Regions from separate parts of the Lysobacter sp. 2RAF19 genome, predicted to be linked through region 2. Evidence: riboswitches for the same ligand, from Rfam matches in the RefSeq annotation. Region 2 holds a riboswitch; the other holds the start of a gene.
The links. A riboswitch is a leader RNA that binds a small molecule or an ion and turns the genes downstream of it on or off. The one in region 2 is predicted to bind cobalamin.
Positions count from the first base shown of each region.

Region 1 (4,860 bases), on a different contig from region 2:
GGCAACACCTTGTCGAAGTTGTCGCCGTTGCTGCGGTTCCGCGGATCCACGTAGCTCGCCGCGCCGCTGAAGTTCCAGGCATCGAGCGAGAATCCGCCGGTCAACTCGCCGCCGCGGATGCGCGCCTGCTCCAGGTTGTTCGCGACGAAGATGCTGGAGTCGTAAACGATCAGATCGTCGACGCGCGTCTGGTACGCGTGCACGTCCCAATGCCAGGTCGCACGGCGCTGGCCGACGCCGACCTCGAACGTGTCCGAGGTCTCCGGCAGCAAGTCCGGATTGCCGTAGAACGGGAAATACAGTTCGTTGAACGTCGGCGCCTTGAACGCGGTGCCCGCATTCGCGGTGAGGCGGAAGCCCGCACCCAGGTCCATGCCCCACGCCAGGCTGCCGGTCGTGTGGCCGCCGAATTGTTCGTTGTCGTCGCGACGCACGCTCGCCTGCACGTCCTGCGCACCGAAGGCAGCCTGGTATTGCGCGAACACCGCGCGATCCTGGCGCAGCGCGCCGTCTTCCGGCGACACCAGCGTGCCGAACAGATCCTTCGCGAAGGCCTTGTCGCGCTGCCAGTCGTAACCGACCGTCGCCAGCTGCTTGTCGGCCACCTTGAAGTCCGCCTGGAACGAAGCGCTGTCGCGCCGGCTTTCGAAGAAGTCGGTGAACGCGTCGTCGCGCGTCTGCAGCGAACGATCCAGGTTGCTGCCGCCGGTCAGCATGAGCGTCGCGGGCCCGACTTCCCAACGCGCCTTGCCGCCGACCACCTGCTGCGTGGTGTTCGACACGTCGCCCAAGCCGAACATCGGGTCGGCGTCGATTTCGTTGCGGCCTTCGTTGCGCAGCGCATGCATGTCGATGGTCAGGCCATCGACGGGGCGCACGCCCGCGCGCACGGACACCGCGTTGCTTTCGTAACCATCGTCGTCCGGATCGGGCGTGTCCATGAAGCAACCGGCGAACTCCGGCGTCGTCGCGCCGGTGCAGGAGTTGTGGCCTTCCGTTGACTGGTGGCTGTAATCGGCGCCGAACCACGCGCGGTCGAATCCGATGTCGAGGCCCGCGCTCAATTCGCGCAGATCGTTGCTGCCGGCGCCGAGCTTGAAACGCGGACGCACGCCGCCGTTCTTCGGCTGGCGGGTGAAAATCTGGATGACGCCGCCGATCGCATCGGAGCCATAGAGGCTCGAGCGCGGGCCGCGCACGATTTCGATGCGCTCGATCAGTTCGACCGGCAAATCCTGCAGCGCGGTGAGGCCCGAGGTGGAGGAGCCCACGCGCACGCCGTCGATCAGGAACAGCGTCTGGTCCGATTCGGTGCCACGCAGGAACAACGTGGTGAGTTTGCCCGCGCCGCCCTGGTTGACGAGGTTGATGCCTGCGCGGCCACGCAGCAGGTCCTGCACGGACTGCGCCTGCGTGCGTTCGATTTCGGCGCGATCGATGACTTCGACGGCGGACAAGGACTCATCGACGGTCACCGCGGTGCGCGTGCCGGTGACGAGCACCGTGTCGAGGCGTTGCGCATCGTCCGATTGCGCGAGCGCGAATGCAGGCAGGGACAGCAGAGCCACCGCGACGGCGGCGGCGAGGGTGTTGCGTGACATGGATTGGAGTCTCCGGCGCGCACGCCCGCGCGCCTTGGGTTCGCAAGGAGTCGCGTCATGGAGAGGGGAAACACAGCGGAGGCGCGTGCGACGGCGCTGCCGCCGCGATGCCCTCCGCATCGCAACCAGGTCTGCATCGAGGCCGGTCTCCGGGCTTGCGCGCTGGTCGCCGTGCGAAGGGCGACCCGGCCGCGGCGCCTTCCCGTGCGCGTGCACAGTGGCGGATGCGTTGGCCTTGCGTGCTTACCGTTGCGGGGGCAGCGCCGGAATGCGATCGCGCAATGCGATCGGGCACCGGCTTCCCGTTTCAACCCTTGGACGAGCGTCCGCGGGTCACCTCAAGCGGCGGGGAGTGTAACCGTGGTGCCGCGGGCGCGGAAGGACCGCGTGTCAGTCCGCTTCGTGCCCGGCGGGCTCGTCGAACAGATTGAAGGCCGGCGCGGCGTCTTCGGTATCGGCCATCTGCGTGGTGGTGACGGGCGATGCGGCCGGGCGGTTGCGCGGCGGCGGCAGCAGGGCCGTGGCAGCCTCGGCGGCATTCACCAGTTCGCTGCGACGCGCTTCAGGCACTTCCTGCCAGTGGCAATCGAGCAACGCGCCTTCCAGTGCGTAGAGCAGGTTGAGGCTCGGCCGGAAGCCGGCGCGCTTGACCCGCATGAACGCATCGACCGCGCCCACCGCTTCGAGATCCTCGCGCGAGCGCAGGCCCACCTGGCGCAGCCAGGCGGCGGATTTCGGACCGATGTTGCGCAGCTTGGCGGTGCTCAACCCAAGGATTCCTCGAACAGGCGGGCAATCGCTTCGATCCCCTGTTGATCTTCAACGTCGAAACGCGCGGGAACCGGACTGTCGAGGTCCAAAACGCCGACGAGCGTGCCGTTGCGGACCAGCGGTACCACCAGTTCCGAACGCGAGGCCGCATCGCAGGCGATGTGGCCGGGGAATGCGTGCACGTCTTCGACGAGTTGGGTCTTGCGCGTGCTCGCCGCCGCGCCGCACACGCCCTTGTCGAGCGGAATGCGCACGCACGCGGGCAGCCCCTGGAAGGGGCCGACGACCAGTTCGGTGCCGTCGAAGAAATAGAAACCGGCCCAGTTCAGCTGCGGCAGCGCGTGGTAGACCAGCGCCGAGAGATTGGCCGCATTCGCGATGCGGTCGGGCTCGCCGTGGAGCAGGGCGCGCGCCTGTTCGGCGAGCTGGGCGTATCGCTCCGGCTTGCTGCCGGACAGCGTGGAGGCGGTGAACATCCCCGGAGTCTACCAGCGCGACGGCGTTACCATGGCGCCGTGGCCGCGACGCTGCGTCGCGATGAAGGGGCCTCCTGTGAACGGCGTATTCGTCACCGGCACCGACACCGGCGTTGGCAAGACGCTCGCGAGTACCGCGTTGCTTCACGCGATGCGCGATGCGGGCGTGCGTGCGGTCGGCATGAAGCCGTTGGCGAGCGGCTGCGAACGCATCGACGGTGCGTGGCGCAACGAAGACGCACTGGCGTTGCAACACGCGAGTGCGTTCGCGGTGCCTTACGAAGACATCAATCCCTTCGCGCTCGAGCATCCGCTCGCGCCCGAACTCGCCGCGCGCGATGCGGGCATCACCGTGACGCTGCAACCGATCCTCGATGCGCACGAACGGTTGCGCGCGCAAGCCGACTGCGTCGTCGTCGAAGGCGTCGGCGGATGGATGGCGCCGCTCGCGACCGAGCTGATGCAGGCCGATCTGGTGCGCGCGCTCGAGCTTCCCGTCGTGCTCGTCGTCGGTCTGCGGCTGGGTTGCCTGAACCATGCCTACCTCACGGCGCGCGCCATCGCCGCCGATGGCTGCCGCCTCGCGGGATGGATCGGAACCGCGATCGACCCCGACATGGCGCGCGCGCAGGACAATCTCGCGCTGCTCGCCGCGCGCCTGCCCGCGCCGTGCTGGGGCGTGCTGCCGCATGTGACGGTGCCCGTGCCCGCCCGCATGTCGAAACACCTGCAGTGGCCGCCGATCGCGCGTTGAAGGCCGCCGCGCGGTTGCATTCGCAACCAATTCGGATTGTTCCGCGCGGACGGGTGACGAACGACAGGGGTTCCGTGCCCCGGCGCGCAAGGTAAACTCTCGCGTACAGAAAACGGAAGAAGAGGCACCGCGCATGGCCCGCAAGCTTGGAAGCAACGCCACGAACGCCCGCATCGCGGGCGTGCTCGCACTCACGATCCTGGTCGCCGCGTGCGGCAAGGACGACGCGAATGCAGCGGGCGGCAACATGCCTCCGCCGGAAGTCGGCGTGGTCACCGTGCGTCCGGCCTCCGTGCCGCTGGTGAAGGACCTCGTCGGCCGCCTGGCCGCGTATCGCAGCGCCGACGTGCGTGCGCGCGTGCCCGGCGTGCTGCAGCGCCGCGTGTACGAAGAAGGCAGCGACGTGAAGGAAGGCCAGCTGCTGTTCGTCATCGATCCTGCGCCGCTGCAGGCCGCGCTCGGACAGGCCGTCGCATCGCAGGCCTCCGCCGAAGCCAACTACGCCAACGCCCGCGCCGCCGCCTCGCGCGCGCGCAACCTCGCGCCGCAGAAATTCATTTCGCAATCCGATCTGGACAATGCGCTCGCCGCCGAACGCTCGGCCTCCGCCGCGTTGCAGTCGGCGAAGGCGTCGGTCGCAGCGGCACGCATCAACCTGGGCTATGCCTCGGTGCGTTCGCCGATCAACGGCCGCGCCGGCAAGCAGCAAGTGACCGAAGGCGCGCTCGTCGGCCAGGCCGACGCCACGCTGCTGACCACCGTCGACCAGATCGACCAGATGTACGTCGACTTCTCCATGAGCGTGGATGAACTCACGCAGGTGCGCCAGGCCAACACCACCGGCACGCGCAAGGTGCAGGTGCTGTTGCCCGATGGTTCGCCGTACAAGCACGACGGCACGCTGGATTTCAGCGCCGATACGGTGGATCCCTCGACCGGCGCGGTCGCGCTGCGCGCGCGCGTGCCGAATCCCGAACACCTGTTGTTGCCGGGCACGTTCGTCACCGTGCGCGCCACGCTCGGCATCCAGAACAACGCCTATCGCGTGCCCGCGATCGCGATGCAGCGCGACGTGCAGGGCTCCTACGTGATGGTGGTGGGCAAGGACGGCAAGGTCGCGCGCAAGAACGTGGCCACGCAACGCCAGGAAGGCGCGGACTGGGTCGTTGGTTCCGGCGTTGCGCCGGGCGACCAGGTGATCGTTTCGGGCCTGCAACGCGTGCAGCCCGGCGCGCCCGCGAAGGCCGTGCCGTGGACG
Region 1 covers NZ_JBFRGO010000004.1:159,260-164,119, forward strand. The annotation lists gene btuB (TonB-dependent vitamin B12 receptor) at 1-1,601, opposite strand, end outside; cobalamin riboswitch at 1,725-1,957, opposite strand; gene AB4059_RS14810 (TfoX/Sxy family protein) at 1,992-2,369, opposite strand; gene AB4059_RS14815 (GAF domain-containing protein) at 2,366-2,848, opposite strand; gene bioD (dethiobiotin synthase) at 2,910-3,602, shown strand; gene AB4059_RS14825 (efflux RND transporter periplasmic adaptor subunit) at 3,736-4,860, shown strand, end outside.
Region 1: another riboswitch for cobalamin. It lies ahead of btuB (TonB-dependent vitamin B12 receptor); the one in region 2 lies ahead of AB4059_RS06965 (ribonucleoside-diphosphate reductase subunit alpha).

Region 2 (4,860 bases):
GGTGGCATCGGTTCGGAAAAATGGGTCGAAATCGCCGAACTCATCGGCGCGCATGGGGCAGGGGTCGTCGACGTGTTGATCGCGAAGGGCCTGGTCGTCACCGACGATCCACGCGATGCGGCGCATCGCGAAGGTGACGCACGCTTCCGGGAACAGCATTGGCATGGGCTGTCCGCAGTGTCGCACGCAGCGTCGCGTTGGTCGGGGATCGACACGGTCCAGGAGATCGCCGACGCGGGCGTGGATACCGCATCCGGCCTGCGCGCCGCGTACGGGCCGCCACCGCCGACCTTCCATGATCGCGGACCGCCCGAGGCGCGCATCGCATTGGCGCGCGCCGCGCCCACCGCCTTCGACGAACTCCTCGATCTGCGCAGTACCTGCCGCAACTTCGACACGACCCGCGCATTGCCACAGGCGCAGTTCGCCAACGTGCTCGAACGCGTCTTCGGCGCGCGTGGGCAAGTGCAGGCCACCGACGACTTCTCGGTCATCAAGCGCACGAGCCCATCGGGCGGCGCGATGCATCCGACCGAGGCCTATCTGATCGTGCAGAACGTCGAGGGCATCGCGCCGGGCCTGTATCACTACCGCCCGGGCGACCACGCGCTGCAACCACTGCCGCCTGTCGAGGATCTCGCGCAACTGGCGTCGCACGCGGTGGGCGGGCAGCAATGGTTCGCCGATGCGCACGTGCTCGTCGTGCTCGCGCCGCGGTTCGAGCGCAACTTCTGGAAATACCGCAATCACCCGAAGGCCTATCGGGTGACGATCCTCGATGTCGGACATTTGTCGCAGACGCTGTTTCTCAGCGCGATCGAGCTCGGCCTGGGCGCCTGCATCACAGCCGCGATCAACGAAGTCCAGATCGAAGAGGCCTTCGGGCTGGTGCACTACATCGAAGGCCCGTTGGCGGTGTGCGGATTCGGTCTGCGTGCCGAAGCGATGACGACCGCGGAGCTGGATCCGAACCGCAAGGCCTGGCCGCGCGAATCACCGCCCGCCGAGTAACCGCTCCCCAACCCCCGCGAACTTCAACCCCACCTTCGCCACGCGCTCATCCTTCAACGCGCGCACGACCAGCACCGCTTTCCCGAGCGCAAGCTTGTCGCCGACCTGCGGTTGCTCGTCGAAGCGTTCATCGAACAACTGCGCCGCGGTTGCGTCGCTGAAGCGCGCCGGGATCTGCAAACCATAGAACGATGCGATTTCGCCGAGCGGCGCATCGCCGGGCAAGGTGAAGCTGCCGAACAGGTCCTGCTCGGCGGCGCGTGCATCGCGGCCTTCGGCGAACAGCCAATCCAGGCGCGGTGCCTGGCCCGTGGGTGCGAGCACGTACGCGTAGTCGTTCGCGAGCAGGGTGCCTGCGTCGTCGGGCAACAGCACGCGGCCTTCGCGCACGACCATCGCCAGGCGCACGCGGCCGGGCAGGGCGGCGCCGCGCAGCACGGCGCTTCCCGCGGCGATGCGATAGCCGACCATGTCGTATTCGAGCTGGCCGGGGAGGTCGAGCTGGATGCGGCGCGTATTCGGGTCCGCGCGCGGTACGGCGACTTCGAACCGGTGCGCCGCGCGTCCCAGCGACCAGCCCTGCACGATCAACGAGACGAACACGACCACGAAGGCGACGTTGAAATAGATCGTCGCGTTCGGCAAACCTGCGAGCAGCGGAATCGATGCGAGGAAGATGCCGACCGCGCCGCGCAAGCCCGTCCACGCAATGAAGGCGATTTCCTGCCGGCGATACCCGAAGGGCGCCAGGCACGCGACCACCGCGGCCGGCCGCGCAACGAACATCAGGAAGGCGGCGACGCCGAGCGCGGGCCACAACACTTCGAACAACTTGTGCGGCGTTGCCAGCAGGCCGAGCAACAGGAACATCACCAACTGCGCGAACCACGTGGCCGCATCCTGCACGGACAGCACTTCGTTGCGCGCGCGCATCGGGCGGTTGGCGACGACGATGCCCGCCAGGTACACCGCGAGATAACCACTGCCGCGGAACAGGTTGGTGATCGAGAACAACGCGACCGCGCCGGCGAGCGCGAGCCAAGGATGCAGGCCCGGTGGAAGTTCGAAGGTGTTGAGCGTCCACACCATCAGGCGCCCGCCGAGATAACCGGCGACCAGGCCCGCGGCGATTGCCCATCCCAGTTGCAGCGAGAGCATCCAGGGATCGTGCGTGCCGGTGCCGGCGATCCACGTCGTCATCGCGAGCGTGAGGAAGACCGCCATCGGATCGTTGCTGCCCGATTCGAGTTCGAGCGTTGCGTTGACGCGGCGTTCGAGATGCAGGCCGCCCGCGCGCAACAGGAAGAACACCGCGGCCGCGTCGGTCGAAGACACGACGACGCCGAGCAGCAAGGCTTCCAACCACGGCAGATGCAACAGATACACCGCGGCGACGGCGGTGAGCGCGGCGGTGATCACCACGCCGGCGGTCGCGAGCACCACCGAGGGCACCACGCTGCCGCGCACCTGCGCCGCGCGCGTGCGCAGGCCGCCATCGAACAGGATCACCGCAAGCGCGAGCGAGCCGACCAGATACGTGAAGCCCAGGTCCGAATACTTGATGCCGCCCGGCCCGTCTTCGCCGAGCACCAGGCCGAGCAACAGGAACACCAGCAGCAAGGGGGCACCGAACCGGCGCGCGAGCAACGACGAAGCGATGCCCGCCAGGATGAGGAGCGCGCCGAAAAGCAGGCGCAGGTCGATGGCGTGCAGGTGCTCCAAGCGGACTCCTTGTCGGCTGGCGACGAGTGTAGCGGTCGCGGTCGCTTGCCGCCGGACCCCAACATCGTCGATTGACAACCTCGCCAAGCGCGATATCTTGTGGTCGTCGGTTCCGCGGGCGAAGGTTCGCGGATGAAAAGGGAAGCCGGTCCAACTCCGGCGCTGCCCCGCAGCGGTAGGTGGAAACGAAGTCGCGCACGCACTGGGGCGGTGGCCCCGGGAAGCGGCGACGAGTAGGTGGTGCGGCTCCATGCGCACCGTGTCCACGAGCCCGAAGACCTGCCGACAACCGCGCGATGCACGCCGCGCGGTGCCGGCCGCGGAATCTCCGGGGGGAGATGGCTGGTGACGCAGGGGCCGGCCGCCGCGTTTTTTCGCGCGCGTGTCTCGATCGCTGCGACGCCGCCTTCCCATCGTGTGGTTCCGAGTCCGACTGTCGATCGCCGAGGGAGCGATCGGCACCGGTGCGCCATCACGGAGCCACCCATGTCACACGACACGCTCGCCGAATCGGCCGTCGCGCCCGCCGCCGTCGCACCCGCATTCGATCTCACGCCGCCGCCCACCGCCACCACCATGCGCGTCACCAAGCGCAACGGTGCGTCCGAAGCCGTCGACCTCAACAAGATCGTGCGTGCGGTGACGCGCGCGGCCGAAGGCCTGCATTCGGTGGAACCGATGCGCGTGGCCACGCGCACGATCTCCGGCCTCTACGACGGCGCGACCACGCGCGAGCTCGACGAACTCTCCATCCGCACCGCCGCGCTGCTCACCGCCGAAGAACCCGAATACGGGCGCCTGGCCGCGCGCCTGCTGTCGGCGGTGATCGCCAAGGAAGTCGCGGGCCAGGAAATCCACGCGTTCTCGCAATCCATCGCGCGCGGGCACGAAGTGGGCCTGATCAACGACCGCCTGCTGGAATTCGTGCAGGCCAATGCGCGCAAACTCAACGACGCCATCGACCCGTTGCTCGACCAGGGCTTCGACTATTTCGGCCTGCGCACGCTGTACGACCGTTACTTGTTGCGCCATCCGCGCACGCGCAAAGCGATCGAAACACCGCAGCAATTCTTCCTGCGCATCGCCTGCGCGCTCGGCGAAGACGTGCCCGGCGCGCTCGCGCTGTATCGCGCGATGGCGCACCTGGATTACCTGCCCTCGTCGCCGACGCTGTTCAACAGCGGCACCAACCACGAGCAGTTGTCCTCGTGCTTCCTGCTCGATTCCCCACAGGACTCGCTGGAGTCGATCTACCAACGCTATGGCGACATCGCGCAATTGTCGAAATTCAGCGGCGGCATCGGCGTGAGCTTCACGCGCGTGCGTTCGCGCGGTTCGCTGATCAAGTCGACCAACGGGCATTCCAACGGCATCGTGCCGTGGCTCAAGACGTTGGATGCATCCGTCGCCGCCGTGAACCAAGGCGGCAAGCGCAAGGGCGCGGCCTGCGTGTATCTCGAGCCGTGGCACGCCGATGTCGAGGAATTCCTCGAGCTGCGCGACAACACCGGCGACGAAGCGCGCCGCACGCACAATCTCAATATCGCCAATTGGGTGCCGGACCTGTTCATGCGGCGCGTGGAGGCGGATGCGGACTGGTCGCTGTTCGATCCGCGCGTGGTGCCGGAGTTCGTCGACCTGTATGGCGATGCGTTCGAACGTGCTTACGAACAGGCCGAAACGCAGGGCAAGGCGACGCGCACGATCCGCGCCCGCGAGTTGTACGCGCGGATGATGCGTTCGCTCGCGCAGACCGGCAATGGCTGGATGACCTTCAAGGACAAGTGCAACCGCGCGAGCAACCAGACGCTGCGGCCGCAGAACGTCATCCATTTGTCGAACCTGTGCACGGAAATCCTGGAAGTCACCTCCGCCGAAGAAACGGCGGTGTGCAACCTGGGCTCGATCAACCTGGCGCGGCACGTCGATCCCGAGATCGGCTTCGATTTCGACAAGCTCGCCGAAACCGTGCGGTTGGCCGTGCGCCAGCTCGATCGCGTGATCGACCTGAACTTCTACCCGATCGAAACCGCGCGCCGCGGCAACCTGCGTTGGCGCCCGGTGGGCCTGGGCTGCATGGGCCTGCAGGATGTGTTCTTCGCGCTGCGCTTGCCCTTCGACGGCGAG
Region 2 covers NZ_JBFRGO010000002.1:24,870-29,729, reverse strand. The annotation lists gene AB4059_RS06975 (putative peptide maturation dehydrogenase) at 1-1,011, shown strand, start outside; gene AB4059_RS06970 (potassium/proton antiporter) at 994-2,733, opposite strand; cobalamin riboswitch at 2,824-3,034, shown strand; gene AB4059_RS06965 (ribonucleoside-diphosphate reductase subunit alpha) at 3,220-4,860, shown strand, end outside.